3 regions of the Kocuria oxytropis genome follow, and region 2 is predicted to be linked to each of the others. Evidence: riboswitches for the same ligand, from Rfam matches in the RefSeq annotation. Region 2 holds a riboswitch; each other region holds the start of a gene.
What was found. Region 2 has a riboswitch for thiamine pyrophosphate ahead of thiO (glycine oxidase ThiO). Riboswitches for the same ligand answer to the same signal wherever they lie in the genome.
Positions count from the first base shown of each region.

Region 1 (9,920 bases), on a different contig from region 2:
CACGGCGACGACTTCGCCCTGCAGGTGGAGCACGCCCCGGGTGCCCGAGCGGCCGGTGAGACGTTCGACTCGCACGATCCTGCCGTGACCGACTGGTACCGGAGGGTCGACGAGGACGGCGAGGAGATCGACCTCGCCGCGGAGACCGGCTCCCGTGCGGCCCCGGACGGATCGGTCCTGAACCCGGACGGATCGCGTCAGACGCCCGACGGTTCGCATCAGACCCCGGACGACTCGCACCTGGACCCCGACGAGGACCTCGCTCTCCGTCAGGACCACGACCGGGCCTGATCCGACGAGCACGAGTGCGGCCGCCGTCCCCCGGGACGGCGGCCGCACTTCTCGTGCCGGGACCGGACGGCCTAGACTGCCCGCTATGTATTCGATCGTGGCCGTGTGCACCGGCAACATCTGCCGCTCGCCCATGGCCGAGCTCGCGCTGCGCCGCGCCGTCGAGACCGCCGGCCTGGCCGAGCACGTCCGGATCGACTCGGCGGGCGTCAGCGACGAGGAGCTCGGCAATCCCGTGGATCCCCGCGCCGACGAGCTGCTGCGCCGCGAGGGGCTCGACGCCTCCCGGCACGCCGCCCGCGTCTTCGACCCCGTCCGCTTCGACGACCGCGACCTCGTGCTCGCCCTGGACGTCGGCCACTGGCGGCGCCTGCGAGCACTCGCTCCGGACGGGACCACAGCCGCCAAGGTGCGGCTGCTGCGGGAGTTCGACCCGGCCGTCGCGCACCTCGAGCCCGAGGAGCTGGGGATCTACGACCCCTGGTACGGAGGTCCGGAGGATTTCGAGACCACCTACGCCATGATCGCGGCCGCCGTGCCGGGCGTGGTCCGTGCCGTCGCCCGGGAGCTCCGCGCCGGACAGCAGTCCCCGGAGGACACGGCGCAGGACGCCGGGCCGGGATCCGGACAGGGGACCGTGCCCCGACCGGCGCAGGACTCCGGATGGGAGGCCCCGCAGGACGCCGGGCGGGATCCCGCGCAGGACTCGGGACCGGAAGCCCGGCAGGACGCCGGACAGGACGCCGTCCAGGATGCCGGGCGGGAAGCCCCGCAGAACGCCGGGCGGGATGCCGCACAGGACGCCGGACGCACGTGATCGACATCGAGCTCGAGCTGGACCCTGCGCTCGCCGCCGCCAACCCCGCCGGCACCAACCTGGCGCGGCTGCTTCCGTGCCCCACGCGCCGCCCCTACCTCATCGGCGTCGACGGCCGCTCGGGCGCGGGCAAGACCAGCCTCGCCGAGCAGCTGGTGACGGTGCTGCGCCTGGTGCGGGACGTGACGCTGTTCCACCTCGAAGACCTCTACCCGGGCTGGGACGGGCTCGGCCCCGGCCGGCGCACGTACGTGGACGAGGTCCTGACGCCCCTGCGCGAGGGCCGGGACGCGGAGTGGAGCGCCTGGGACTGGGTCACCGACTCCCCGGGCACGCCCCGGCTGACCCGGGTGGCGGAGGTCGTCGTGCTGGAGGGCGTCGGCGCCTGCAGCGCCGAGGCCCGCCGGCTGCTGGACCTCTCCGTGTGGGTCGAGCTGCCCACCGCCCTGCGCTACGACCGCGCCCTGAGCCGCGACGGGTCCTACTACGCCGAGCACTGGGACCGCTGGGCCGCCCAGGAGGACGCCTACCTCGCGGAGGACCACGTGTGGGAACAGGTGGACATCCTGCACCCCGGACCGGTCTGCTGACGCCGGAAGGCACCCGATGGACCGGACGCACCAGAGGACCCGGGCACACCTGAGGAACCGGGCACACCGGAGGACCCGGGGGCGACCGACGCTCCGGACGCACCCGACAGGCCCGGCACACCCGACGTACCCGACGCACCAGTGGAACCGGGTGCGCCCGACGGTCCGGACGCACCCGACGGGCCAGGCACACCTGACGCACCCGCGGAACCGGGCGCACCCGGCGGACCGGACGCGCCGGATGGAGGAGCCGTGACCAGCACCGTCGTCGTCCTCGACGCCGCCCACCCGGAGGGCGTCCTCGCCGATCCCTCCGTCCCGCTCGTGCGCATCGACGACCAGGGGCTCACCCGCGGGGACGGCGTTTTCGAGACGATGCGCGCCGTCGACGGGCGCGTGCAGAAGTTCGAGGCCCACCACCAGCGGCTCTCGGCCTCCGCGCGGCTGGCGCAGCTGCCCGTGCCCTCGGCTCGGGACGTGCGCGGAGCGGTGGAGCTCGCGCTCGCCCACGCCGCGCCCGGCGGGGAGGGCGGCCTGGGTGCCGAGCACAGCGTCAAGGTCGTGATCAGCCGCGGCAGCCCGGAGGGCGGCCCGTGGTCCTGGATCACGGTGAGTCCCGTCCCCGAGTCCACGTTCCGGCAGCGGCGGGAGGGCGTGACCGCGGTGCTGCTGCCGCGCGGCCACGATCCCGCCCAGGACGCCGGCTACCCGTGGCTGCTGCCGGGGGCCAAGACGCTCTCCTACGCGATCAACATGGCGGCCCTGCGTCACGCCCGCTCCCTCGGAGCGGACGAGGCCGTCTTCACCACGGAGGGCCGCAGGGTCCTGGAGGGCGCGACGTCCTCCGTGGTCTGCGCCCGCGTGCGGGCCGGCCGCCGCACCCTCGTGACCCCGGAGCCCTCGCACGGCATCCTGCCCGGCACCACGCAGGCCAAGATCTTCGCTGCCGCCCGCCGGGACGGCTGGGAGCTCGGCTACGGACCGCTGTACCCCGCGGACCTCATGGAGGCGGACGCCGTGTGGCTGGTCTCCAGCGTCCGGCTCGCGGTGCCGGTGCGCCGGCTCGACCACCAGCCGCTGCCGGTGGACCCGGAGCTGACCCGGCTCGTCACCCACTGGGTCCAGCAGGTCTGACCCGGGCTCAGCCCCAGATGAACCGGTGCGTGCCCAGCAGCACGGACACCGCCGGGCCCGCCACGGCCGCCGCCGCGCAGCCCCCGAGCACCACGGCGTCCCGCCACGAGTGGCCGGGGACGCGGGCCCACGTGCGCGGACCCGCCCCGAAGCCGCGCGCCTCCATGGTGACCGACAGCCGGGTGGCCCGGCGCAGGGACTGCACCAGCAGCGTGAAGGCCTGGCCGCCGAACTCCCGCAGCGCGCCCACCGGCCCGTGCCCCGACCCCGCACCGCGGGCTCGACGCGCCATGGCGAGCGTGGCCCATTCGGAGGCCATCACGCCCACGAGCCGCAGCGCGGCCAGCGAGGCGAGCACGAAGCGGGCCGGCAGGCGCAGCGTCTGGGCGAGGCCGTCCGCGAGGTCCGTGGGGTCGGTGGTGAGCACCAGCATCAGCCCGGGCAGGGCCAGGGCCAGCCCGCGCAGGGCGATCGCCGCGCCCGCGGCCAGCGAGCCGACCGAGACGCCGGTGACCCCCAGGTCGAGCAGCACGGGCCCGGAGTCCTCCGCGAGCAGGGCGGTGCCCCACCCGCTCACGAGGGCCGCCACGACCACCGGCCACGCCCTGCGCAGCAGCGCGACCGGGTGCTGGCCCGCGAGCGCCAGGAGGACCACCTCGCCCAGCAGCACGGTCCCCGACGTCACGGGGTCCGCGCTGAGCACGAGCACCACGGTCAGCAGCAGCGCCCCGGCCAGCTTGGCCAGCGCGTTCGTCCGCCCCAGGAGGGAGAGCCGCGCCGACGGCGCGAGGGCGGGGGCGCTCACCGGACCGGCTCCGGGGCCGGCCGCAGCGGGACGCGGGGGCCGGCCGGACCGAGCTCGAGCACCTCGGCGCCGAGGGCGCGCACGAAGTCCTCGTCGTGCGTCACGGCCAGCACCGACGTGCCGGCGTCGAGCAGCTCCACGAGCAGCTCCACGAGCTCCGCCCAGGTCAGCGCGTCCTGGCCGAACGTGGGCTCGTCGAGCACCAGCACGTCGGGGTCCGTGGCGAGCACGGTGGCCACGGACAGCCGCCGCTTCTCGCCGCCGGAGAGGGTGAACGGGTTGGCGTCGGCCAGGTGGGAGAGCCGCAGCCGGCGCAGCAGCTCGTCCGTGCGCCGCTCCCGCTCGGCCGCCGGCGTGCCCGCCACCCGGGGGCCGTGCTCCAGCTCGGCGCGCACGGTGGCGCGCAGGAACTGGTGCTCGGGCTCCTGGAAGACCGTCCCGATCCGGGCCACGAGCTCCCTGCCGCTCCACTCCAGGGGGTCGGGACCCGCGCCGCGGTCGAGGTCCGGGTGGGCGGTCACGGTGCCGCGCACGGGGGCCAGCAGACCCGCGAGCGTCAGGGCGAGCGTGGACTTGCCGGCGCCGTTGGGCCCGGTCAGTGCCAGCGCGCGGCCACGGCGCAGCCCCAGGTCCACGTCGCTCACCGCCGCGGGGAGGTCACGGCCGGCCGCGGCGTCGGACAGGGGCCGGCCGCGGCGGGCCGCCCGGCGGCGGGCGCGCAGCCGGCGCGCCGAGGGCTGGGTGCGCGAGACGGCCAGGCCGGCGGCGGTCAGCAGGCGGTCCGCCGGATCGGCGCTCACGGGGCCGGACGGGCGGGCGGGCGCGCGCGTGGACGGCACCCGGCCGGGGACCCACACCCCCGCCCGGGCGAGCTCGTCGGCTGCCGCGCCGAGCACCTCCCCGGGCGACCCGTCGTGGGTGATCCCGCCGTCGCGGCCGAGCACGACGACACGGTCCACCACCTCGGCCCACACGGCCACGCGGTGCTCCACGACCACGAGCGTGGCGCCGCTGCGGTCGAGGCAGGAGACCACCGCGTCGCGGACCTGCCGCACGCCGGCGGGGTCCAGGTTGGCGGTCGGCTCGTCGAGCAGCAGCAGCCCGGGGCTCATGGCCACGGCACCCGCGAGCGCCAGGCGCTGCTTCTGCCCTCCGGACAGGGCCGAGGTGGAGTGCTCGAGCGGGAGGTCGAGGCCCACGGCCCCGAGGGCCTCGCGCACCCGCGGCCAGATCTGCTCCCGGGGCACGGCGAGGTTCTCGAGGCCGAACGCGGTGTCGTCACCGATCCGGGACAGCACCACCTGGGACTCGGGATCCTGCTGCACGAGGCCGGCGCGGCCGCGGGCGCGGTCCGGCGGGAGTCCGTCGAGCAGCAGCTCGCCGGCGCCGGACCGGCCGTCGTCGTCGTGGAGGACCCCCGCCAGGGCGTGCAGGAGGGTGGACTTGCCGGCCCCGCTGGGACCCAGCAGGAGCACCCGCTCCCCCGGCTCCAGCACGAGGTCGAGACCGTGCAGGGCCGCGGTGTCCCGTCCGGGGTGGTGCCACCCGAACCCGCGGGCCTCCACGCGCGCGCCGCGGGCGGCGGGCACCGCCCGGCGCCGGGTGGTGGGCGCCGTCATCGCCGCACGGCCCGCCCGGAGGCCAGTCCCTGCAGGACGCCGGTGCCCGCGAGGGCCCGCACCACGGCGTGCATCAGCAGACCCGCCAGCACCGCCCCCGAGACGGCGGCGAGGACCACGTAGACCGCCTGGTGGCCGAGGGTCCACTCGTAGTTGTAGACGATGTTCTCGTGGACGCCGAGGAAGATCCCGCTCACGGCGCCCGCGACGGCCGCCGCGAGGGCGTCGAAGCGGCGGTACCGGAAGGCGGCGAAGGCCAGCTCGGCGCCGATGCCCTGGACGAGACCGGACAGGACGACCAGCAGGCCGAAGTGGGTGCCCAGGAAGCTCTCGATCACGGCGGCGAGCAGCTCGCAGAACAGGGCCGCGCCGGGCTTGCGGATGATCAGCCCGCCGAGCACGCCGGCCACGAGCCAGCCGCCGGCGATCAGGCCCACGGCGGGCGGATAGGCCACCGCGGCCGTGCCGACCACGGGATAGAGCAGGTTCGACCACGCCCAGAAGACCACCGCGCACACGGCGGCGAGGACGGCGGCCACGACGATGTCGACCACGCGCCAGGACGGGGCGCGGGACGTGCCGGGGCGGCGGGCGGGACGGTGGGTGGTGCTGTTCACGGTGCGTTCCTCCTGGGCTCAGCGAGCCGTCGGTGCCAGGAGGGGACGGGGTTCTTCCGGGTCCGCGCCGGTGGCGCCCCCGGGGAACACCCCTGAGATGCTCGACTCCCTTCGCCGGTGCTAACCGGAGCAGGTTCGAGGGTCTGCGGCGATCCGCACTCTCAGCGCCACACCGGCGTCACCGGTGGGGCGCTCCCCTGTCGTTCAGTGGCACCGATTCTACCCCGTCGCCCGCCCGTCCGCGCGCACCCGCACGACGAGGGGCCCTTCCCGCCGGCCGCCGGTGCGGTGTGCGGCGGGAGGGGCCCCTGCGCGAGCGTGTTCGCCGGGTCTCAGACCTCGGCCTGGCTCGAGACCTTCGGGCTCTCCCGGGGGCGGTTCTCCAGCTTCGCGACCTGACGGGAGATGCCGACCTTGATGACGGTGCCCACGAGGCCGGTGATGAGCGCCCAGATGATGATCCCGGCCCAGGCCTCGTCCGGGTCCGGGTTCTTGGCCGGGGGCGGGTCGCCGGTGATGCGCGTCCACGCGGCGCCCAGCACCTTGTGCGAGAGCGCCACGCCGCCGAGCGAGAGGCCGGTGCCCACGAGTTCGAGAACCTTGGTGTTCATGGAGTGCTGCTCCTTGTCGTCCGGGGGACGCCGGTGCGCCCCGTCGATCCGGACCAGCCTAACGCGTCCCCGCCGCTCCGTCAGCCTGCTGTCCGTCTGCTTCCCGGCCGTCCGGGCTCGGTGCCGGGAGCACCGCGGCGGCGTCCCCGGCGGAGTCCCTCGCCGTGCTGCCCGCGGTGGTCCCGGCGGCGCTCCCCGCAGCAGGTCCGGCGGCACTCTCCCCGACTCTCCCCCCGGGGGCCCCTGACGCGGTCCTCCCGGCACTTCCTGCGGCATGTTCCCCGGTGCTCTCCGCGGTGTTCCCGGGGCCGCGGCCCCCGCCGCGCTCCGGTGACCGGTCCGCGGCGCGGTCGAGCACCTCCTGCAGGTCGTCCTGCGTCAGCGTGGCCCGGTTCAGGTGCTTGCTCCGGTAGGTCGAGCGCCCCACCATGTGCGCCGAGACGGGCACGGTGAGCAGCTGGAAGACCCATCCGAGGGCGATGAGCGGGATCATGACGGGGTCGCGGTTCTCCAGGGCCACGGCCGTGAGCATGAGGAGCAGCCCGAAGACCTGCGGCTTGGTCCCGGCGTGCATGCGGGTCAGCAGGTCAGGGAAGCGGACCAGCCCGATCGCGGCGGCGAGGGACATGAGCGCACCGACCACGAGGCACACGGCCGCGGCGGCGTCCAGCACGGTGTCGAGCACGGCGCTCACCGCCCGTGCTCGGCGGTCTGGGTGGCGAAGCGGGCCACCGTCACGGATCCGATGAAGCCCACCAGCGAGACGATCACCATGAGGATCAGGTTGTTGAGGTGGCCGTGGTAGGCCATCTCCACCGCCAGGGCGGCCGCCACGATGGCCAGCAGCACGTCGGTGGCCACCACGCGGTCCAGCAGGGACGGGCCCTTGGCGATCCGGTAGAGGGTGCCGGCGGCGGCCGCGCTGAGCAGCACGGCCGCGACGGCCACGGCGATCTCCATCACGGGCGGTCCTCCTCGGGGGTCTCGGACGGGGCGCCGTTCCCGGTCCCGGACGGGGCGTCGTCGCGGCGGCCGCCCACGACCTGCTGGCTCGCGGTGACCGGGGAACCGATCGCGGCGGTGCTCCGGTGGTCCGTGCCGGCCGCTCCCTCCCCGCGCCGCTCGGCCCGCAGCGCGGCGAGGTCCTCCCGCGTGCCCATGATCCTGATCCAGGCGGCCTCCACCCGCAGCGCGGAGCGGCGGAACTGCTCCGCCTCTTCGGCGTCGCGGATGTTGAGGGCGTGGAAGTACAGCGTGCCGGCGGCACGGTCCACCTCCACCACGAGCGAGCCGGGGATCAGGGTCATGGTGTGCCCCGTGGCCGTCAGGAGCAGGTCCGAGCGGGTGCGCAGGCGCACCCCCACCACGGCGTTGCGCGCACGCGGTCCCACGAGGATCGCGATGAGCATCACCTCGACGCTGGCCTTGGCCACCTGCCACACGAACGTCACGGTGAACACCGCGAACTGGAGCACGTTGAACCGGCCGGACAGCTGCACGGCGGGCAGGTAGAGGACCCACGTCACGAGCAGGGCCAGGACCAGGCCGAGCAGCAGGTTGCCGATGCCGAAGTCGCCCCACAGGGCGCCCCACACGACCACGAGCCACACCAGCAGCGGCAGCTCGACGAGGAGGGAGTTCTTGGGCCGGGTCACGGTGCCTCCTCCACGACGGGCCGGGGCGCGGACTCGGGGGCCAGCACCGCCTCGACGTAGCGCTCGGGCCGGACGAGGTTCTCCGCGGCGTTGTCCGCGAGCTGGAAGACCGGCCCGGCGAACACCGTCAGGGCCACGCCCACCGCGACCAGGGCCGAGGCCCCGCCGAGCATGGACGGGGACATCAGGCGCACGTCGCCCTTGCCCGCGAACCTCCCCGCCTGGTCGTCGACGCTGCCCGAGCTGAGCAGGAACCGGGAGCCGGCGGGCACCGGGGCCAGCAGGATCGGATCCGGGTACTCCGCGTCCTCGGGGGCGCGGAGGAACACGCGGTTCCACACCCGCATGAGGGCCAGCAGGGTCAGCAGGGACACCACCACGGACCCTGCGACCAGGGCGTAGGCCAGTCCGTCGCCCCGGTCCACGCCGGCCTGCAGCAGACCGGCCTTGCCCAGGAACCCGGAGAACGGCGGGATCCCGCCGAGGTTGAGCGCCGGGACCAGGTAGAGCAGGCCGAGCAGCGGGGAGATCCGGGCCAGCCCGGCGAGGCGGTCCACGTTGGTCGAGCCGCCGCGGCGCTCGATCAGCCCGGCCACCAGGAACAGGCTCGTCTGGATCACGATGTGGTGGGCCACGTAGTAGACGGTCGCGGAGAGGGCCTCCTGGGTGCCCACGGCCACGCCGAAGATCATGTACCCGATGTGGCTGATCAGCGTGAACGAGAGCATGCGCTTGATGTCGATCTGCGCGAGCGCGCCCAGGATGCCCACCACCATGGTGAGCAGCGCGACCCACATCAGGAGGTCGTCCAGGCGCTCGCCCGGGAACAGCACCGTCTCGGTGCGGATGATCGAGTACACGCCCACCTTGGTCAGCAGGCCGGCGAACACCGCCGTCACCGGCGCCGAGGCCGTCGGGTAGGAGTCCGGCAGCCAGAAGGACAGCGGGAAGACCGCGGCCTTGATGCCGAACGCGATCAGCAGCATCAGGTGCAGCTGCATCTGCGTGCCCACCGGCAGGGACTCGAGCTTGACCGAGAGGTCCGCCATGTTGATGGTGCCCGTGGCCGCGTAGACCATCGCGATGGTGATCAGGAACAGCACGGAGGAGATCACCGAGACCACCACGTACGTCACGCCGGTGCGGATGCGCTGGACGGTCCCGCCCATCGTCATGAGCACGTAGGACGCGGTCAGCAGGATCTCGAAGCCCACGTAGAGGTTGAACAGGTCCCCGGCGAGGAACGCGTTCGAGACCCCCGCCACGAGGATGAGGAACGAGGGGTGGAAGATCGAGATCGGCCCCTCCTCGTCGCCGTCGGCCACCCCCTGACCGCTCGCGTAGACCAGCACGGCGAGCGAGACGATGGTCGAGACCACGAGCATCAGCGACGAGAGCTGGTCCACGACCATGACGATGCCCCAGGGCGCGCGCCACCCCCCGAGCTGGACGGCCTGCGGACCCACGTCCCAGGTGCTCACGAGCACGAGGGCCTCGACCACGAGGGTCAGCACGAGAGAGCCGATGGCCACCGTCCGCTGGAGGGCGTTGCGCCGCAGCAGCAGCAGGCTCAGGGCGGCCCCCAGGAACGGGATGATGACGGCGAGCGGGGCCAGCTGGGCGAGGTTGACGGTCATCGGCGCTCCTCCCCCGCGCGGCCCCGCACGCCCGGGGTCTCGACGGACTCGTCCGGGTCCCGGTACGGGGCTCCGTCGTCGAACTCCGAGGTGTCGGCGGGGACGTCGGCGTCGCTCTCCACGTCGTAGGAGGACTGCCGTGCC
Region 1 is NZ_JAVFXA010000001.1:59,858-69,777, forward strand. Features, by position in the region: gene QYM41_RS00260 (BCCT family transporter) at 1-291, shown strand, start outside; gene QYM41_RS00265 (low molecular weight protein-tyrosine-phosphatase) at 377-1,108, shown strand; gene QYM41_RS00270 (uridine kinase family protein) at 1,105-1,698, shown strand; gene QYM41_RS00275 (aminodeoxychorismate lyase) at 1,951-2,832, shown strand; gene QYM41_RS00280 (energy-coupling factor transporter transmembrane component T family protein) at 2,840-3,637, opposite strand; gene QYM41_RS00285 (ABC transporter ATP-binding protein) at 3,634-5,256, opposite strand; gene QYM41_RS00290 (ECF transporter S component) at 5,253-5,873, opposite strand; TPP riboswitch at 5,963-6,082, opposite strand; gene QYM41_RS00295 (DUF4235 domain-containing protein) at 6,206-6,484, opposite strand; gene mnhG (monovalent cation/H(+) antiporter subunit G) at 6,543-7,178, opposite strand; gene QYM41_RS00305 (MrpF/PhaF family protein) at 7,175-7,447, opposite strand; gene QYM41_RS00310 (Na+/H+ antiporter subunit E) at 7,444-8,139, opposite strand; gene QYM41_RS00315 (Na+/H+ antiporter subunit D) at 8,136-9,776, opposite strand; gene QYM41_RS00320 (Na(+)/H(+) antiporter subunit C) at 9,773-9,920, opposite strand, start outside.
Region 1: another riboswitch for thiamine pyrophosphate. It lies ahead of QYM41_RS00290 (ECF transporter S component); the one in region 2 lies ahead of thiO (glycine oxidase ThiO).

Region 2 (9,210 bases):
CGCGGACGGCGGCGGGCTCTGCCACCGCGGTGACCGGGGAGGCGTCCGGGTCCGGTGCCAGGCGCATCTCGCGCCAGGTCATCGCGAGCGCGTCGTGCAGCAGCACCCGGCCGAGCAGGGGCTCGCCGGTGCCCGTGATGAGCTTGACGGCCTCCGTGACCATGACGGAGCCGACCGTGGCGGGGAGCATGCCGAAGACCCCGCCCTCGGCGCAGCTGGGCACCTCCCCGTCCGGCGGGGCCTCGGGGTAGAGGTCCCGGTAAGTGGGCCCGTGCCCGGCCCAGAACACGCTGACCTGGCCCTCGAAGCGCAGGATGGAACCCCACACGCAGGGAATGCCGGTCACGGCGGCGGCGTCGCTGACCACGTAGCGGGTGGCGAAGTTGTCGGCGCCGTCCAGGACCAGGTCGTACTCGCCGAGGAGCTGCGCGGCGTTGTCCGCGGCCAGCCGGACGGGGTGGGTGCGGACCTCGACCAGCGGGTTGAGCGCGGTCACGGTCTCGGCCGCGGAGTCGGCCTTGGGACGGCCGACGTCGGCGGTCGTGTGCACCACCTGGCGCTGCAGGTTGGAGAGCGCCACGACGTCGTCATCGACGATCCCGATGGTCCCCACCCCCGCCGCCGCGAGGTACTGCAGGGCCGGGGAGCCCAGTCCCCCGGCGCCGACGACGAGCACGCGGGCGCTGCTCAGCCGCCGCTGGCCCAGGGGGCCGATCCCGGGCAGGGTCAGGTGCCGGGCGTAGCGCTCGAGCTGCTCGCGGGTGAGCTCGGGGCCCGGCGGCACGAGCGGGCGCAGCGGGCTCACGGCCGCTCCCCCACGGGCGCCCAGTCCCCACGCGGCACGTCGCCCGGGCCGGTGTCGGGCCCGTCGCCGGGCGCGGCTCCGTCGATCCGCCCGGCCATCGGCGAGGACGCCCGGGCGTGCCGGCGGGCCGGGATCCGCCCGGCGCCGGCCGCGAGCCGGCCGGCGACCACGGCGTGGCGCATCGCGGTGGCCATCGCCACCGGGTCCTGGGCGCGGGTGACGGCGCTGGCCAGCAGCACGGCGTCGCAGCCCAGCTCCATGGCCAGGGCCGCCTCGGAGGCGGTGCCGATCCCGGCGTCGAGCACCACGGGCACGGACGCCCGGGAGGCGATGAGCTCGATGTTGTGGGGGTTGAGGATCCCCAGGCCCGTGCCGATGGGGGCGCCCAGCGGCATCACCGCCGCCGCCCCCAGGTCCTCGAGGCGCCGGGCCACGGCCGGGTCGTCGGAGGTGTAGGCGAAGACCCGGAAGCCGCGGGCCACGAGCTGCTCGGTGGCGTCGAGGAGCTCCACCACGTCGGGCAGCAGCGTGTCCTCGTCGGCGATGACCTCGAGCTTGACCCAGTCGGTCTCGAGGGCCTCGCGGCCGAGCTCGGCGGTCAGCAGCGCGTCCCGGGCGGTGTAGCAGCCGGCGGTGTTCGGCAGGATCCGGATGTCGTTGCGCTCGAGCAGCGCGAAGAGCGAGTCGCCCTGACCGGGGGCGTAGCGGCGCAGGGCCACGGTGGTCAGCTCCGTGCCGGAGGCCAGCAGGGCCTGCTCGAGGGTCTGCAGCGAGCTCAGGCCGCCGGTGCCCATGATCAGCCGGGAGGACAGCTCGGTGCCGTCGAGCACGAGCGGGTCGTGGGTGGGGCCGGGGTGCACGTCAGCCTCCCTGGACGGCGGTGATGATCTCGACGGCCTGGCCCTCGGCCACGGTCGTCCGGCGCCAGCGGCTGCGCGGCACGACCGCGGCGTCCACGGCCACGGCCACGCCGAGGCGACCGCCGTCCAGCGGGGCGCCGTCCGGGCCCAGGGGGCGGCCGACGGTCTCGGCGACCAGGTCGACGACGGTCGCCTCCGCCGTCACCTCGTGCGGGCGGCCGTTGAGGGTGATGGCGGTCATCGGGTGCTCCTGGTCCGGGGGCCGGGTCCGGCGGCGGCCGGTTCGGGGTCCCCTCTGCGGGCCTCGACGGGGCGGTCGAAGCGGTGCGGGTCGGTGCTGGCGAGGTGCGCGGCGTCGGCGCCCGGGTCGGGCCCGTCCGCGCCGGTGACGAGCTGCGCGGCGAGCCGGGCGGCCAGCGGGGCGAGCAGCACGCCGTGGCGGAAGTAGCCGGTGGAGACCACGAGCCCCGGCACGGACGAGCCGTCCGGGTCGCGGACCCGGCCCAGGTACGGGATGTCGTCCGGGGTGCCGGGCCGGGCGCGGGCCAGCACCTCGGTCAGCTCGAGGTCGGCCACGCCGGGCACGAGCGCCTGGGCGTCGCGCAGCAGGCGGAACACGCCGCCGGCGCTGGGACCGGTGAGGTCGTCCTCGCGGGAGGTCGCCCCGATCACCACGGTGCCGTCCGTGCGGGGCACCAGGTAGACGGGCACCCCGTGCACCAGGCCGCGGACGGTGCGCTCGAGCAGCTCCGGGGACCCGGCGGGGACCCGGGCGCGCAGGATGTCCCCGTGCACCGGGCGCAGGGGCGGGTGCCAGTCCTCCGGCAGCCCCTCGAGCTCGCCCAGCCCGGCGCCCGGGGCGAGGACCGTCCAGGCCGCCGAGACCATGCCGCCGTCGGCCAGGCGGACGCCGGTCACGGCGCCCCCGGCGTGGCGGCGCAGCCCCGTGGCGAGGCCGTGGACGAGACGGGCCGGCCCGCCGTCCCGCCCGGCCGGGAGGTCCGGGAGCTCCGGGGCGGTGAGGGCGGCGAGCAGCCCGGCCACGAGGCGGCGCGGGTCCACCTGGTGGTCGTGGGGGATCCGGGACGCGGAGGACAGACGCGGGCTCAGGGCGGGTTCGAGGGCCCGGGCCTCCCGCAGGGACAGCGGCTCCACGGTCATGCCGTGGCGGGCCTGGAGCGCGCGCAGGTCCGCCAGGGCCTGCCGGTCGGCGGCGTCCGCACCGCAGACCAGGGTCTCCGTGGCGCGGTGGCCGACCGTCCCGCCGGCGGCCTGCTCGAGCGCCGCCACGAACGCCGGGTACGCGGCGGCCGAGGCGCTCATGAGGGGGTACAGGGGCTCCTGCTGGTACTGGACCTCGCTCACCGGGGCGAGCATCCCCGCCGCGGCGCGGCTGGCGCCCGAGCCCGGCTCGGGGTCCACCACCACCACGGAGCGGCCCCGGCGGCGCAGCTCCCAGGCCGTGGCCAGCCCGATCACCCCGGCGCCGACCACGGCGACGTCGGCCCGGACGTGCTCGGGCTGCCCGGGCGGCGGGTGGGGGGCGGTGCTCGGGGCGGGGTGCGCAGACGTCACTCGGCTCGTCCTTTCCTCCGGCGGCATGACCCGCATCAGGTGTGGCGGTCGGCGCTGGACGCCCTCTCAGCCCCGGTGGGGCTCCCGCAGAACCGCTGACCTATCATCAGCGTGTGACCGAGTCTACCCGCGCCCCCTCCGTCCCCGCCGGGCCCGCGCTGCGCAGCGCCCGCACCGAGAAGCTCCGCGCCGCCCGCCTCTACGTGTGCACGGACGCGCGCCGGGACCGGGGCGACCTCGAGGACTTCCTGCACGCCGCGTACGCCGGCGGGGCGGACATCGTCCAGCTGCGGGACAAGAGCATCGACACGGACGAGGAGATCGCCGCGCTGCGCCTGCTGAGCCGGGTGGCCGCCGAGTACGACGCCCTGTTCGCCGTCAACGACCGCGCCGACATCGCCGCGCTCGTGGGCGCCGACGTCTTCCACGGGGGACAGCACGACCTCTCCCCCGCCCGGGCGCGCCGGCTGCTGGGGCCCGACGTGCTCATCGGGCGCTCCACCCACGACCTCGACCAGGCCCGGGTGGCGCTCGAGGACCCGGACGTCGACTACTTCTGCACGGGCCCCGTCTGGGCCACCCCCACCAAGCCGGGGCGCCCGGCCACCGGGCTGGAGTTCGTCCGGGCCGTCGCCGAGCTGACCCGGGCCCGGCCCGCCGCGGAGCCGGAGCCGCGGGCCGTGCCGTGGTTCGCCATCGGCGGCATCGACGAGACCCGGCTCCCGGAGGTCCTGGCGGCCGGCGCGCGCGGTGTCGTGGTGGTCCGGGCCGTCACCGAGGCCCCCGAGTCCCGCCTCGCGGCGGGGCAGCTGCGCAGCCTGCTCCCCGCCTGAGCGCGGCCCGTTCCTCCCGCCCGGCTCCCCGCCTGCGCCCAGCACGCTCTGAGAGCATGGACCCACGGACGACGACGGAGAGGTGGCCCATGGACCCCGAGCTCGACCCCCAGGTGCGGCGCGCGGTGGAGCGCCCCGCGCAGACCGCCCGCGGCCCCGAGGACGTGCAGCTGCGCGTCCGGCTGGCCGGCGAGTCCGCCCGCCGCGCGCTCGGCACCCACTGGGAGCAGGGCGGCCCCGAGGACGCCCCGCCCAGCGAGGACCGGCTCGCCGCGGCCGTCCTGCTCGCCACCCTCTTCGGCGACACCTTCTGGCTCGAGCGCGCCGCCCGGCTGCCCAGCGACGTGCCGGGGTGCCCGTCCGCCCCGCCGAGCGGGCTGCTGGAGCTGACCCGGGTGCCGGGCGCCCGGGCGGCCCTGGGCTCCGTGCTCGAGCGCCCCCTGCTGACCGGCCTCCTGGAGTGGGGCACGAACCCCCTGCCCGAGCAGCCCCCGCTGGCCGTGGCGCGGGCCGCACGGGACCTGGGCATCCCCGACGACGGTCGCGTCTACAAGGTGGTGCGCCGCCGCGCCGAGCGCTTCCTGGCGCGGGAGCACGACGGCTCCGAGCCGCTCGAGCAGTTCGTGAGCCTGCTGACCCAGGCGGAGCGCGGGCACCGCGAGGACGGTCCCGCGCTCCCGGACGAGACGCTGCCCCCGGCCCCTCCGCCGTCCCCGGGGGCGGCCGCGGGACCGGCGCCCTCCCCGGGGACCCCCGCGGACCGCGGCGCGGGATCACCGGACGCCCCGCTGGCGCAGTCCCCCGAGGCGCCGCGGTGGGGCGTGAGCCCCGCGACACCGGCCCCGCCGCCGCCCGGCCGGGCCCCGGGGCAGGACGCTCCCGGCCTGGGCGGTCACGGGTACGGTCCCGGCCAGCAGCCGGCGGCGGGCCCCGGAGCGGCCGGGCCGGGTTCCTCGGGACCGGTGTTCGGCCCCGGCCCGGGCGGCTGGCCTCCGCGCCCGGCCGAGCCCGAGGAGGACGACTCCGACAACCTCAAGGCGTGGGGGTTCGTCTTCCTGGGCATCGTGGCGGTCATGGCGGCGCTGATCTTCCTGCTCTGACCACCTCTCCCCGACCACCTCCGGCATTTACTTGCACCGGAAAGCTTCTCCGGGTAGCATTGGGGACACATCAACCAATGTGCTGTCCACGCCGACGGAGAACCCCGAGATGCCGATCTTTCCCCAGAACCCCGCCCCCGAGAGCCTGACGAAGCGTCCCGCGGAGGACCTGCTGTCCGCCGACACCCGGATGGGCGCCGTGGAGCTGCTGGTGTCCGACCTGGACACGATGGTCGCCTACTACTCGGACGCCATCACCCTCGACGTGCTGTCCCACGCCGGGGACACCGCGGTCCTGGGCCGGGACGGCCGGACGGTCGTGCGGCTGCGCCAGGTCAAGGAGCTCCCGCCGGCCCGCCGCGGTCAGGCCGGGCTGTTCCACACCGCGGTGGTCTTCGAGGACGAGCCCGCCCTCGCGGCGGCCCTGGCCTCCGTGGCGACCGTGGCGCCCCGCTCCTTCACCGGCAGCGCCGACCACCTCTACAGCCAGGCCTTCTACTTCGACGACCCCGAGGGCAACGGGGTGGAGCTCTACACCGACCGCCCCCGGGACACGTGGCGGCGGGAGGCCAACGGCCTGCTGACCCTGGCCACCAACCCCCTGGACCCGAACGGCTTCCTGCAGCAACACCTGGTGCCGCAGGACGGGCAGCGCCCGGTGGCCCCGCCCGCGACCCTGGGCCACGTCCACCTGCAGGTGGGCGACATCCCGCTGGGCCGGCGGTTCTACGTGGACGTCCTGGGCTTCGAGGTGATGAGCGACATCGGCTCCGCCCTGTTCATCGCCGCCGGCGGCTACCACCACCACATCGCGCTCAACACCTGGCAGAGCGCCGGGGCCGGCCCGCGCGCGGCCTCGCTCGGACTGGGCCAGGTCAACATCGACCTCCCCACCGCCGACGACGTCGCCGCCCTGGAGTCCCGGCTCGCGGACCACCGGATCACCACCCGGCACGACGGCGCCGTGCTGCGCTTCGAGGACCCCTGGAACACCCTCATCCAGGTGGGCGTCGCCGCCTGAGCGCGGCCCGGCCCGGCCGCGGAGCACCGGGGGTCCCGGGCACGAGCGGGCCCGGCGCGAGCGGGCGCCAGTCACGTGCGGGCCCTGGGCGCACACGCGCCCAGGGCGCAAGCGGGCCCCGAGGACGGACCCGCGGCACCGGCAGGTGATCTGCCGAACGTGCCGCCACACGCCGGCGATGGCCCGCGGGACCCGGGCGGCCGGACAGGCGTGGCGCCGAACGGACTGCCGCACCGGCCGAGCGCAGCCGCCGGACGGATCGGCTGGGATAGATTGGCCCCGTCCGCCGAACGAGCACCGGCACCCGGACGAGGACCGCCCGGACGGCCACGGCACCGGCAGCCGTCCCAACGGGCGGTTGCCGGGACGGTCCTGGCGCACCGGCCGCAGACGCTCCGGGCGCGCGTGCGGTTCCCGGCGGACGAGTACACCGAGCTGGTCCTGAGGAGCGAGACATGAGCACCGACGACGACACCACCGGCCAGGAGTTCGACGAGGCCGTCAACATGACCGCCGGGCAGCTCTCGGCGTGGCTGGAGACCGAGGAGTCGACCTCGGTGGGCCAGGACGACGGCGGGGAGTCGGTGGGCCACCGCTCCGGGCGGCGGATCGTGGAGATCCTGCGGACGCCGAAGGGCGAGCGCACCGACGCCGACCACGAGCACATGCGCACGGTGGTCGGCTACGTCCACCGCCACCTGGCACAGCGCCCCGACGGCGACGTGCGCGAGACCCGGTGGCGCTACTCCCTGATGAACTGGGGCCACGATCCGCTGCAGGACTGAGGACCCGGGACTGGCGCCCACCGTGAGGACGTCGTCGTGACCGCGTCCGTCAGGATCCGGCGGGCCCGGCCCGCCGACGTGTCCGCCGTGCTGGATCTGCTCGGGCAGCTGGGATACACGCCCGAGCAGGAGTGGGTGCGGACGTGGGTGAGCACCGTCTCGCCGGACGACCGGTGCTGGGTGGCCGAGACCGGCTCCGCGGTGGTGGGCCTCGCGCACGTCCACCGAGTGCCGTTCCTGACCGAGAGCGCCTACCGGGCCCGGCTCACGGCCCTGGTGGTCGACGAGGCCGAACGCTCCCGCGGCGTCGGCGCCCTGCTCCTCGAGGCGGCGGAACAGGCGGCCCGCGAGATGGGAGCCACCGAGCTGGAGCTCTCGACGTCCCACCGGCGGCACGGAGCCCACCGGTTCTACGAACGCCACGGCTACACCCAGTCCGCCCGGCACTACCGCAAGACCGTGGCGCCGTAGGCACCCGCCGGAACAATAATGCAGTTGTGCAAAAGATGCAGGAGTGCAAGAATATGGACGTGAACGCCCCGCCTCCTCTCACCCTGCGCGCCCGCAAGAAGGCCGAGACCTGGTCCGCCATCCACGAGGCGGCCGCCTCCCTCGCCGTCGAGCACGGCGTGGAGGGCACCACCGTGGAGGCCGCCGCCGCCGCGGCCGGGGTCTCCCCGCGGACCTTCTTCAACTACTTCCCCGCCAAGGAGGACGCCGTCCTGGGCATGCGGGCCCCTGTGCTGGACCCGCAGCTGCTGGAGGGCTTCTCCCTCGAGCACGACCTGCTGGGGCAGGTCTCGCGCCTGCTGCTGGCCGTGTCCCGCAGCGCCTACGCGGGCCGGGACGCGGAGCGGCGCCGGAAGCTGCTGCAGGACCACCCGAGCCTGGGACGCCGCCGGCACGAGCTGATGCTCGAGGCCGAGTCCCTCGTCTGCGACACCCTCGCGGAGCTGCTGGCGCGGGACCCGCACTGGTCGGCCGGGATCGGGGAGCACGCCGTGGACGAGGTCGCCCGGATGCTCGTCATGCTGGCCGGCGTCCCGCTGCGCTTCGCCATCACCGCCGAGGGCTACTCCCCGGCGCACGGACTGCCGACCGAGGACCACGAGTCGGCGCTCACCCTCCTCCACCACCTCCAGGAAAAGCTCTCATGACCCGCACTCCCTCCCACCGGGCGGAGCCGGCCGCCGGCTCCCAGCACCTCGGGCTGCTCTTCGTCGGCCTGATGCTCTCCATGCTCCTGGCCGCGCTGAACCAGACCGTGCTCAGCACGGCGCTGCCCACGATCGTGGGGGAGCTCGACGGCGTGGACGAGATGCTGTGGGTGATCACCGCCTACATCCTCGCCTCGACGATCATGATGCCCGTGTACGGCAAGCTCGGGGACCTGATGGGACGCAAGCCGCTCCTGCTGGGCGCGATTCTCGTGTTCATGGCCGGCTCCGTGGTCGGCGCCCTCGCCGGCACCATCGAGGTCCTCATCGCGGCCCGCGCGATCCAGGGCCTGGGCGGCGGCGGGCTCATCATCCTCTCGCAGGCCGCCATCGCCGACGTGGTCCCCGCCCGTGAGCGCGGCAAGTACATGGGCGTCATGGGCGGGGTGTTCGCGGTGTCCTCGGTCATCGGCCCGCTGCTGGGCGGGTTCTTCACCGAGGGCCCCGGCTGGCGCTGGGCGTTCTGGATCAACATCCCCCTCGGGCTGCTGGCCCTGGCCGGAGCCGTCCTGTTCCTCAAGCTCCCCCGGCACGCCGGGCGGCCCCGGCTGGACATCGGCGGCATGGCGCTGCTGGCCGTCGCCACGACGTGCCTGGTCCTGTTCGCCACCTGGGGCGGCGGCAAGTACGCGTGGACCGATCCGGTGATCCTCGGCCTGGTCGCCGGGACACTCGTGGCCTCCGCGGCGTTCGTGGCCGTGGAGCGGCGCACCGCCGAGCCGATCATCCCGATGCACCTGTTCCGGGAGCGCAACTTCGTCCTCACCACCCTCGCCGGGCTGCTCACCGGCGTGGCGATGTTCGGGGCACTGGGCTACCTGCCCACCTACCTGCAGATGGTCTTCGGCGTCGACGCCACCCGGTCCGGACTGCTGATGGTCCCGATGATGGGCACCCTGCTCGTGACCTCCGTGCTCTCCGGGCGGGCCGTGAGCCGGACGGGCCGCTACAAGTGGCTGCCGGTGGCCGGCAGCGTGATCGTGGCCGTGGCCATGGGCCTGCTGGCGACCCTGA
Region 2 is NZ_JAVFXA010000016.1:14,369-23,578, reverse strand. Features, by position in the region: gene moeB (molybdopterin-synthase adenylyltransferase MoeB) at 1-805, opposite strand, end outside; gene QYM41_RS14750 (thiazole synthase) at 802-1,665, opposite strand; gene thiS (sulfur carrier protein ThiS) at 1,667-1,906, opposite strand; gene thiO (glycine oxidase ThiO) at 1,903-3,240, opposite strand; TPP riboswitch at 3,236-3,338, opposite strand; gene thiE (thiamine phosphate synthase) at 3,354-4,073, shown strand; gene QYM41_RS14730 (hypothetical protein) at 4,163-5,173, shown strand; gene QYM41_RS14725 (VOC family protein) at 5,283-6,194, shown strand; gene QYM41_RS14720 (DUF3140 domain-containing protein) at 6,650-6,979, shown strand; gene QYM41_RS14715 (GNAT family N-acetyltransferase) at 7,016-7,450, shown strand; gene QYM41_RS14710 (TetR/AcrR family transcriptional regulator) at 7,504-8,136, shown strand; gene QYM41_RS14705 (MDR family MFS transporter) at 8,133-9,210, shown strand, end outside.

Region 3 (9,920 bases), on a different contig from region 2:
AGCCCGACCTGACGATCAAGACGGTCCGCGACGTCTTCAACGAGGACTTCACCACCATGGTTGTCCAGGGCGACGAGGCGTGGGACAACATCGAGGCGTACGTGACCTACGTCGCACCGGACCTGCTCGACCGGCTCCGGAAGTGGGACGAGGACGAGGACCTGTTCGTGAACTACCGCGTGGAGGAACAGATCCAGAAGGCGCTCGAACGCAAGGTCTTCCTGCCCTCGGGCGGCTCGCTCGTGATCGACCGCACCGAGGCCATGACGGTGGTCGACGTGAACACCGGGAAGTTCACCGGCTCCGGGGGCAACCTCGAGGAGACCGTGACCAAGAACAACCTGGAGGCCGCGGAGGAGATCGTCCGGCAGCTGAGGCTGCGCGACATCGGCGGGATCATCGTGATCGACTTCATCGACATGGTGCTCGAGTCGAACCGGGACCTGGTGCTGCGCCGGCTGGTGGAGTGCCTGGGCCGGGACCGCACCAAGCACCAGGTGGCGGAGGTGACCTCGCTCGGGCTCGTGCAGATGACCCGCAAGCGCATGGGCACCGGTCTGCTCGAGGTGTTCTCCGAGCCGTGCGAGCACTGCGCCGGCCGCGGCGTGGTGGTCCACGACCACCCGCTGGAGGGCCGTTCCGGCGGCGCCACGGGCGAGTCCCGGGACCAGCGTCCCCACCGCACGGAGCGCAAGCGCGGCCGCGGAGGCCGCAACGAGCAGCAGCCCGCCCGGGCGGAGCAGCGCTCCGGCGAGCCGGACCCGGCCGAGAAGGCCAAGGCCGAGGCCGCCCGGACGGCGTTCGCGACCATCGCCGCCGCCACCCACCACGAGGAGGTCGCCGCGACGGAGCAGGCCCGTGCGGAGGAGCCGGCCCGTGCGGAGGAGCCCGCGACCTCGGCGGAGTCCCGCTCCGAGGGCTCGGGCCGCTCGCGGAAGAAGCGGCGCGGCAAGCGCAGCCGCAACCGGGGCCAGGGCACGGACGCCGCCGGTCAGCAGCCGGAGCAGGAGGAGGCGCCCGCGCCCGCCGCGGCCGAGCAGGCGTCCGCCGAGCCGGCCGCCGAGGCGGGCTCGCGCCTGACGATCAAGGGCGAGGTCATCGAGCTGCCGCAGGGGCACGCCCCCGCGCAGGAGCCCGCAGAGCCCCGGTCGCTGAGCCTGGACTCCCTCGCGGAGGCCTTCGGGCGCACGTCGCCGGACGCCGGCCCCGCCGCAGGGATACCGGGCGACGCCGGGACCGCCGCCGCCCGGAGGTCCGACGCAGGAACGGGCCCGGTGGAGACGGGCACCGTCGAGACCGGCACCGGCGAGGCACAGGCCGCCGGTGCACAGGCCGGTGACGCGCGCGCAGCCGCGCCGCGGGGTGCGGCGCGGACGGGCGCAGGAGACCGCGCATCCGCCCCGGCGGAGGCCCCGCAGCAGGCGGAGGACCAGCCGGCGCGCCCCCGTCGGCGCTCCCGCCGCGCCTCGGCCCCCGCGGCCCGGCCGGGCGAGGCCGAGGTGACCGCCGGAGGCGCGGCCACCGCGGAGGGTGCCCGGCACGAGGCGAAGGCCGTCGTCCAGCGCCCCGCGGAGCAGTCCGCGGGCCGGGCGCCGACCGTCGTCGGCGTCGGCGTGAAGGCGGAGGACCTCACCAGCGGCGGGCCCGCCGAACGAGGCTGAGCCGCACCGCGGCATGAAGGACCCCGGCCGGGACGGCCGGGGTCCTTCGTCGTCACAGGGGCCGCCGTCCTGTCGGGCAGGGGCCCGCGGGAGTAGCCTGGTCGCACGACTCGCGGGCCGTCGGCCGGGCCGATCCGGCGGTGCCCCGGCCCGCAGCGCCGAGGGGACGGCCATGAGCAGCAAGCAGATCGTACTCACCGCCGGCAGCGAGCTCTTCGGCGACCGGGACGTCTCGGCCGTCGACCGGCACTGGGCGCCGGAGTACCGGCAGCACTCGGCGCTGGGTGCCGACGGGCCGGAGGGCCTGCGCGCGGCCGTCCGCCAGCTGCCGGAGGACTTCCGCATCGACCTCCTCAGGGTTCTCGAGGACGGGGACATGGTCGCGGTCCACTGCGTGTACCACGGCTTCGGGCCGGACCCGGTGGTGGCCGTGGACGTCTTCCGGGTGGCCGACGGCCGGATCGCCGAGCACTGGGACGCCCTCGCACCGCTGCCCGCCGGCACCGAGGGCAAGCACCGGATCGACGGCCCCACGGAGCCCACCGACCACGAGCACACCGGCGCGAACAAGGCGCTGCTGACCGAGTGGGTGCACGAACGGCTCATCGGCGCGGACCGGGACGCGCTCGAGGAGCTGGCCCGTGACGCGCGCTACGTCGAGCACGGCCCCGGCCCGGACGCCGGCCTCGCCCGGCACACGCTGCACCGGGTGCTGGGGGAGGGCGACGTCGTCCTGACCGTGACCGAGGCCCTGCTCGAGTTCCCCGGGGACGCTGGGCGCCCCGGGCCGGTGCCGGCCGCCTGCTACGACCTGTGGCGGGTGGCGGACGGACGGATCCTCGAGCACTGGGGGGTCGTCCAGCCCGTGCCGGAGCACATGCCGCACGACAACGGTCTCTTCTGAGGCGGCCGTCCACGGCGGGTGCGACCCCGGGACGCAGGGCCCCAACCCGGAGCACCGGGCCCGAATCCGGGGCACCGGACCCGACCCCGGATCCTGGACCCGATCCCGGAGCACCGGGCCCGAATCCGGGGCACCGGACCCGACCCCGGATCCTGGACCCGATCCCGGAGCACCGGGCCCGAATCCGGGGCACCGGACCCGACCCCGGATCCTGGACCCGATCCCGGAGCACCGGGCCCGAATCCGGGGCACCGGGCTCGCGGCCGGTCTCCCCGTGCGCCTCCCGGCTCCCGGGACGACCTAGACTGGCAGGACACCTGACACGGGGTGCCGCGCGAGCGGCTGAGAACACACCCGTCGAACCTGATCTAGCCAGTACTAGCGAAGGGATGTCGCAGATGCGCGATGCCGTACCCCCGTCCGTCCGCCCCCCGGGAACCGACCGGCCGGAGTCGGCCGATCCCGCGCTCGCCGAGGACGCCGCCGCGGCGCTGGAGGACCTGCGGTCCGCGGCGCCGCTCGTGCAGTGCATCACCAACTCCGTGGTCACCAACGTCACCGCCAACGTGCTGCTCGCCGTGGGCGCGTCGCCGGCGATGACCGACATCCAGGGCGAGGGCGGGGTCTTCGCGGAGCTCGCCGACGGCCTGCTGATCAACACCGGCACGCCCACCGCCGAGCAGCGCGGCGCCGCCTACGAGGCGGCCGGGGCCCGGCACCGCGCGGGCCGGGCATGGGTGCTGGACCCCGTGGCGGTGGGTGCCCTGCCCGTGCGCACCGCGCTGGCCCGCGACCTCCTGGGGTTCCGGCCGGCGATCGTGCGCGGCAACGCCTCCGAGGTCATCGCCCTGGCCGGCGGCACCGGCGGCCGCGGAACGGACGCGATCCACGGCGTCGACGCCGCCCGCGACGCCGCCGCGGCACTGTCCGAGCAGGCCGGTTCCGCCGTGGCCGTGTCCGGGCCCGTGGACCTCGTGCGCTCGCCGGACGGCGCCGTGGTGCGGGTCCCGCACGGCACGGACCTGCTGACCCGCATCACCGGCGGCGGCTGCGCCCTGGGCGCCCTCATGGCGGCCTTCAGCGCCGTGCGCGCGGACCCGGCCGCGGCGGCGGTGGCCGCCACCACGGTCTACACCCTCGCGGCCGAGGACGCGGCCGCCGGCTCCGCCGGGCCGGGGTCCTTCGCCGTGGCGCTGTTGGACCGGATGCACAGCATCACGCCGGAGCAGATCGCCGCCCGGGCGGAGCTCGTGCGGGACGGGGGTGCCCGATGAGCCGGCGCCTCGATCCCGCGGCCCTGACCCTGCACCTGGTCACGGACGCCGCGCTGAGCGCGCCCCGGACCGTCCCGGACGTCGTGGCGGCCGCGGTGCGCGGGGGCGCCACGATGGTCCAGGTCCGCGAAAAGGACGCGCCGGCCCGGGAGCTGGTGGCGCTCCTGACGGCCGTCGCCGAGCGCGTGGGCCGGCAGGTGCCGGTGCTCGTGGACGACCGGGCGGACGTCTACCTCGCCGCCCGGTCGGCCGGGGCTCCCGTGGCCGGGGTGCACGTCGGCCAGTCCGACCTGCCCGTGGTGCTCGCCCGGCGGATCTGCGGCCCCGAGGCCGTGCTGGGCCTCAGCGCCGCCACGGCGCAGGAGCTCGACGACGCCTCGGCCCTGCCCGCCGGCACGGTCGACTACCTGGGCGTCGGAGCGGTGCGGGCCACCCGCACGAAGCCCGACCACCCCGAGCCGCTGGGCGTCGACGGGTTCGCCCGCGCCGCGACCCGCACCGCCCTGCCCTGCCTGGCCATCGGCGGGGTGCGGGTCGAGGACGCCGCCGCCCTGCGCGCGGCCGGCGCGGCCGGACTGGCCGTGGTCTCCGGGATCTGCGCCGCTCCCGACCCCGCGGCCGCGGCGGCCCGCTACGCGCGCGCCTTCGCCGTCGAGCACGCCCGGGAGGTGGCCCCGTGACCGCCCGCGTGCCCCGCGTCCTGGCCGTCGCCGGCACCGATCCCACGGGCGGGGCCGGCCAGCACGCCGACCTCAAGGCGATCGCCGCGATGGGCGGCTACGGGATGAGCGCCGTCACGGCCGTCGTCGTGCAGAACACCGTGGGCGTGCGCTCCATCCACGTCCCGCCGGTCGAGTTCCTCACCGCCCAGCTCGAGGCGGTCTCCGAGGACGTGGAGATCGACGCCGTCAAGATCGGGATGCTGGGCTCCGTGCCGGTGATCGAGGCCGTCACCCGCTGGCTCGCGTCCCACCGGCCACCGGTGGTCGTGCTGGATCCCGTCATGGTCGCGACCTCCGGAGGGCGCCTGCTCGAGCCCGACGCCGAGGATGCGCTGCGCTCGATGCTGGGCCTCGCCGACCTGATCACCCCGAACCTCCAGGAGCTCGCCGTGCTCGCGGAGGAGGACACGGCGTCGTCGTGGGAGGAGGCCCTCGCGCAGGGCCACCGCGTGGCCCGCGCCCACGGCACCCTGGTGCTCGTGAAGGGCGGCCACCTCACCGGGGACCGGACCCCCGACGCCCTCGTGGGCCCGGACGTCCCGGAACCCCTCGCCGCCCACGACGGCGCCCGCGTGCCCACCGCCAACTCGCACGGGACCGGGTGCTCCCTCTCCTCGGCCCTGGCCACCCTCCAGGCCCGGCACGGGGACTGGTCCCGGAGCCTGCGCATCGCCCGGGACTGGCTGCGCGGAGCGCTCGAGGCCTCGGACGAGCTCTCCGTGGGGCACGGCAGCGGCCCCGTCCACCACTTCCACCACGTCCAGGACGCGCTGGAGAGCTGGGGCACGGCGCCGGACCGGTTCAGCGACGAGCTCTGGGAGGTCTCCGCCCCCGTGCGGCGCGAGATCGAAGAGCTCGAGTTCGTCCGCAGCCTCGGCGACGGCCGGCTCGAGCAGGAGCGGTTCCTCGCCTACCTCGACCAGGACCTGCAGTACCTCGACGGCTACAGCCGGGCGCTCGCGCTGCTGGCGGCGAAGGCCCCGGACGAGGAGCAGCGGCTGTTCTTCGCGGCCGGCGCCGTCTCCTGCACCGAGACGGAGGCACAGCTGCACCGGGCCCGGCTGCAGCACGCCGGGGACGCCGGCACCACGGCGGGCCCGGGCGAGGTGACGCGGCGGTACACCACCTTCCTGCTCGCGGCCACCGCCGCGGAGCCCTACCCCGTGGGGCTCGCGGCGGTCCTCCCGTGCTACTGGGTCTACGCGGACGTGGGGCGCCACCTGGGGGAGCTCGCGGCCGCGGGCGGGACCGGCGAGCACCCCTACGCGGACTGGCTGGCCACCTACGCGGACGAGCAGTTCCAGGAGGCCACCCGCACGGCCCGCCGGATGCTCGACGACGCGGCGCGCCGGGCTCCGGCGGAGGTCCGCGACCGGATGCGGGAGGTGTTCCTGGAGGCGTGCGCGCTCGAGCGGGACTTCTTCGCCGCGCCGGTGGCGGAGCGCCGGTTGGCGGGCATTGACCGGATCGAGTAGTCTTGATCTTCGGTGCCATGCTGGTGCGCGCGTGTACAAACTCGACACCCCACCTGGCGGCACATGCGGGTGCAGTTCCTGAATTGCGGCGAACCTGCGCTGACCTCGGCCTAGTCCCACGGGCCGGTCACCGACAGCTCGTCTCAACGTCGTTGGTCCTGACAGGTATGCGCTCGACCCACACTGTTTACACATGACGTCGAGAGAAGTGAGTTCCCAAGTGGTGTACGCGATTGTCCGCGCTGGCGGCCGCCAGGAAAAGGTTTCCGTCGGAGACCTCGTTACCCTTGACCGCGTCGCCGGCGGCGCAGGCAGCACCATCGAGCTCCCTGCCCTGCTGCTGGTCGACGGGGACAAGATCACCTCGGATGCCCAGACCCTGGCCAGCGTCACGGTCACGGCCGAGATCGTCGAGAACCTCCGCGGTCCGAAGATCTCCATCCAGAAGTTCAAGAACAAGACCGGCTACAAGAAGCGTCAGGGCTTCCGTGCCGAGCTGACCACCGTGAAGGTGACCGGCATCGAGGCCTGACCGGCCCGGTCACCCTCCAGACTCCATCAGCCAGTAAAGACCCGAAGGTAGGCACACCTCATGGCACACAAGAAGGGCGCGAGCTCCACTCGCAACGGTCGCGACTCCAACGCGCAGTACCTCGGCGTGAAGCGCTTCGGCGGCCAGACCGTCAACGCCGGCGAGATCCTCGTCCGGCAGCGCGGCACCCACTTCCACCCCGGCCTCAACGTCGGCCGCGGTGGCGACGACACCCTGTTCGCCCTGGCCGCCGGTCAGGTCGAGTTCGGCACCCGCCGGGGCCGCAAGGTCGTCAACATCCAGGCTGCCGCGGAGTAGCCGCAAGGACCGGTCCCGCCGGTCCCGGTGCGGGTCACGACCCGCGCCACCCATTGTTTGTTCTGTAGAGGGTGGGTGCGTCCAGCGCCCGCCCTCTACAGTCTTAACGTGGCCCGTGCGCGGGCCCGTCCGTACTTGACCAGAGGAGTTCCCCGTGGCCAGTTTCGTCGACCGCGTCGTCCTGCACGTCTCCGGCGGCTCCGGGGGGCACGGCTGCGTGTCCATCCGCCGTGAGAAGTTCAAGCCGCTCGGCGGACCGGACGGGGGCAACGGGGGAGACGGCGGCAGCGTGGTCCTGCGCGTGGACGGCCAGACGACCACTCTGCTGAACTACCACCACGCCCCCCACCAGTCGGCGCCCAACGGGGGCCCCGGCAAGGGGGACCTCCGGCACGGGCACAAGGGCGAGGACCTCGTCCTGTCCGTCCCGGACGGCACCGTGGTGAAGGACCAGGACGGCAACGTCCTGGCGGACCTGGTGGGACAGGGCTCCGAGTTCGTGGCCGCCCCCGGCGGCCAGGGCGGGCTGGGCAACGCCGCGCTGGCCTCGGTCAAGCGCAAGGCCCCGGGCTTCGCGCTCCTGGGCACCCCCGGCTCCTCCCGGGACGTGGTGCTGGAGCTGAAGTCCATCGCCGACATCGCGCTGGTGGGCTATCCCTCGGCCGGCAAGTCCAGCCTCGTGGCCGCCATCAGCGCCGCCCGGCCCAAGATCGCTGACTACCCCTTCACCACGCTCGTCCCGAACCTCGGCGTGGTCCAGGCCGGCGACGTGCGCTACACGGTGGCCGACGTGCCCGGGCTGATCCCGGGCGCCTCCGAGGGCAAGGGCCTGGGCCTGGAGTTCCTCCGCCACGTGGAGCGCTGCGCCGCGCTCGTCCACGTCCTCGACTGCGCGACCCTCGAGCCCGGGCGCGACCCGGTCTCCGACCTCGAGACGATCGAGGCGGAGCTCGCCGGCTATGCCGTGGACGGCGACCTCGACGGCGGCCAGGCCGTGCCCCTCAACGACCGGCCCCGCCTCGTGGTGCTCAACAAGATCGACGTCCCCGAGGCCCGGGAGCTCGCCGAGTTCGTCCGGCCCGAGCTCGAGTCCCGCGGCTACCGCGTGTTCGAGATCTCGACCGCCTCCCACGAGGGGCTGCGGTCGCTGACCTTCGCCATGGGCGAGGTCGTGCAGCAGGCGCGCGAGGAGCGCCCCGCCCCGGCGGAGGCGCCGCGGGTCGTGCTGCGACCCAAGGGGGTGCGCGGACCGGAGTTCACCATCCGCCGGGAGGAGCGCAACCTCGAGCCGCTGTGGCACGTGCGCGGGGACAAGCCGGACCGCTGGATCCTGCAGACGGACTTCAACAACGAGGAGGCCGTCGGCTACCTCGCCGACCGGCTCGCGAAGCTCGGGGTGGAGTCCGAGCTCTTCAAGCAGGGCGCCCGCCCCGGCGACGCCGTGCTGATCGGACCCGAGGACGACGGCGTGGTCTTCGACTGGGAGCCCACGATGGTCGGCGGTGCCGAGCTGCTCGCCGGGCCGCGCGGCACGGACCTGCGCTTCGCGGACATCGACCGCCCCACCCGCGAGCAGAAGCGCCAGCAGTACCAGGACCGCAAGGACGCGAAGGCCGCGGCCCGCGCCGAGCTCGAGGCCGAGCGCACCGCCGGGGTGTGGACCGAGTCGGTCGACGCCCGGCGCGGCGCGGACCCGCAGGGCGCCGGAGACTGACCCCGGCCGCCGGCGCACCCGGGCGGCGGACGCGGCCACCGCCCGCAGAGCACGGACCCCGCACGACGCCAGACCGGCCCGACCCACCGATCCGCCGACACGCCGAACAGCCCGACCAACGACCAGCCCGACACACAGGCCGACCCGACACACCGACCGACCCGACGAACGACAGGGCCGACGTCGGACCGACCTGACACACCGACCGACCCGACGAACGACTGACCCGACACACCGACGACGCCCACCGGACGAGGGAGACGCCCAGGATGAACGAGCAGACGAATGAGATCGACGTCGAGCAGCTCGAGGAGGTCGCGGAGAAGTCCGCGGTCCAGCTGAGCAGCGAGAACCGCGGCAAGAACCGGCGCAGCCCCATCGAGCGCCGCGAGGACATCCCGCGCGCCCACCGCGTGGTGGTCAAGGTCGGCTCGTCCTCGCTGACGTCCATCGAGAGCTCGATCGACGAGCAGGCCGTGCGGATGATCGTGGACGCCCTCGGCGAGACGAAGGCCCGCGGCATCGAGCTCGTGTTCGTGTCCTCGGGCGCCATCACCGCCGGCCTGGCGCCCCTGGGCCTGTCGCGGCGGCCCAAGAACCTCGCCGGCAAGCAGGCGGCCGCCGCGGTGGGCCAGGGCCTGCTGATGGGCCGCTACATCGAGTCCTTCGCCCGCTACGGCGTGACCGTGGGCCAGGTCCTGGTCACCGCGGAGGACCTGATGCGGCGCAGCCACTACAAGAACACGCACCGCCAGATCGAGCGGCTCCTGGACTTCGGCGTGCTCCCGATCGTCAACGAGAACGACGCCGTCTCCAGCCAGGAGATCAAGTTCGGCGACAACGACCGGATCGCCGCGCTGATCGCCCACCTCATCAAGGCGGACGTGCTGCTGCTGCTCTCCGACGTGGACGCCCTCTACACCATGGACCCCCGCAAGGGCGGGGAGCGGATCCCCGTGGTCAACGACCCCATCAAGGACCTCGAGGGCGTGCAGATCGGTTCCGTCGGCGCGGCGGGCGTGGGCTCCGGGGGCATGGTCACCAAGGTCCAGGCCGCCCGCATCGCGGCGGCCTCGGGCATCCCCGCGCTCGTCACCTCGGCGCAGAACATCACCCGCGCCCTGGACGGCGAGGACGTCGGCACCTGGTTCGCGACCTCCGGCGGACGGCGCAACGTGCGCCTGCTGTGGCTGGCCCACCTCGCGGACATCAAGGGCTCCCTGACCCTGGACAAGGGCGCCGTGGCCGCGATCCGGGACCGCAACTCCCTGCTGGCCGCCGGGGTGACCGGGGTGTCCGGCACCTTCGAGGCGGGCGAGC
Region 3 is NZ_JAVFXA010000009.1:93,775-103,694, reverse strand. Features, by position in the region: gene QYM41_RS10905 (Rne/Rng family ribonuclease) at 1-1,661, shown strand, start outside; gene QYM41_RS10900 (nuclear transport factor 2 family protein) at 1,834-2,565, shown strand; TPP riboswitch at 2,879-2,972, shown strand; gene thiM (hydroxyethylthiazole kinase) at 2,964-3,839, shown strand; gene thiE (thiamine phosphate synthase) at 3,836-4,519, shown strand; gene QYM41_RS10885 (bifunctional hydroxymethylpyrimidine kinase/phosphomethylpyrimidine kinase) at 4,516-6,036, shown strand; gene rplU (50S ribosomal protein L21) at 6,257-6,568, shown strand; gene rpmA (50S ribosomal protein L27) at 6,629-6,886, shown strand; gene obgE (GTPase ObgE) at 7,041-8,600, shown strand; gene proB (glutamate 5-kinase) at 8,870-9,920, shown strand, end outside.
Region 3: another riboswitch for thiamine pyrophosphate. It lies ahead of thiM (hydroxyethylthiazole kinase); the one in region 2 lies ahead of thiO (glycine oxidase ThiO).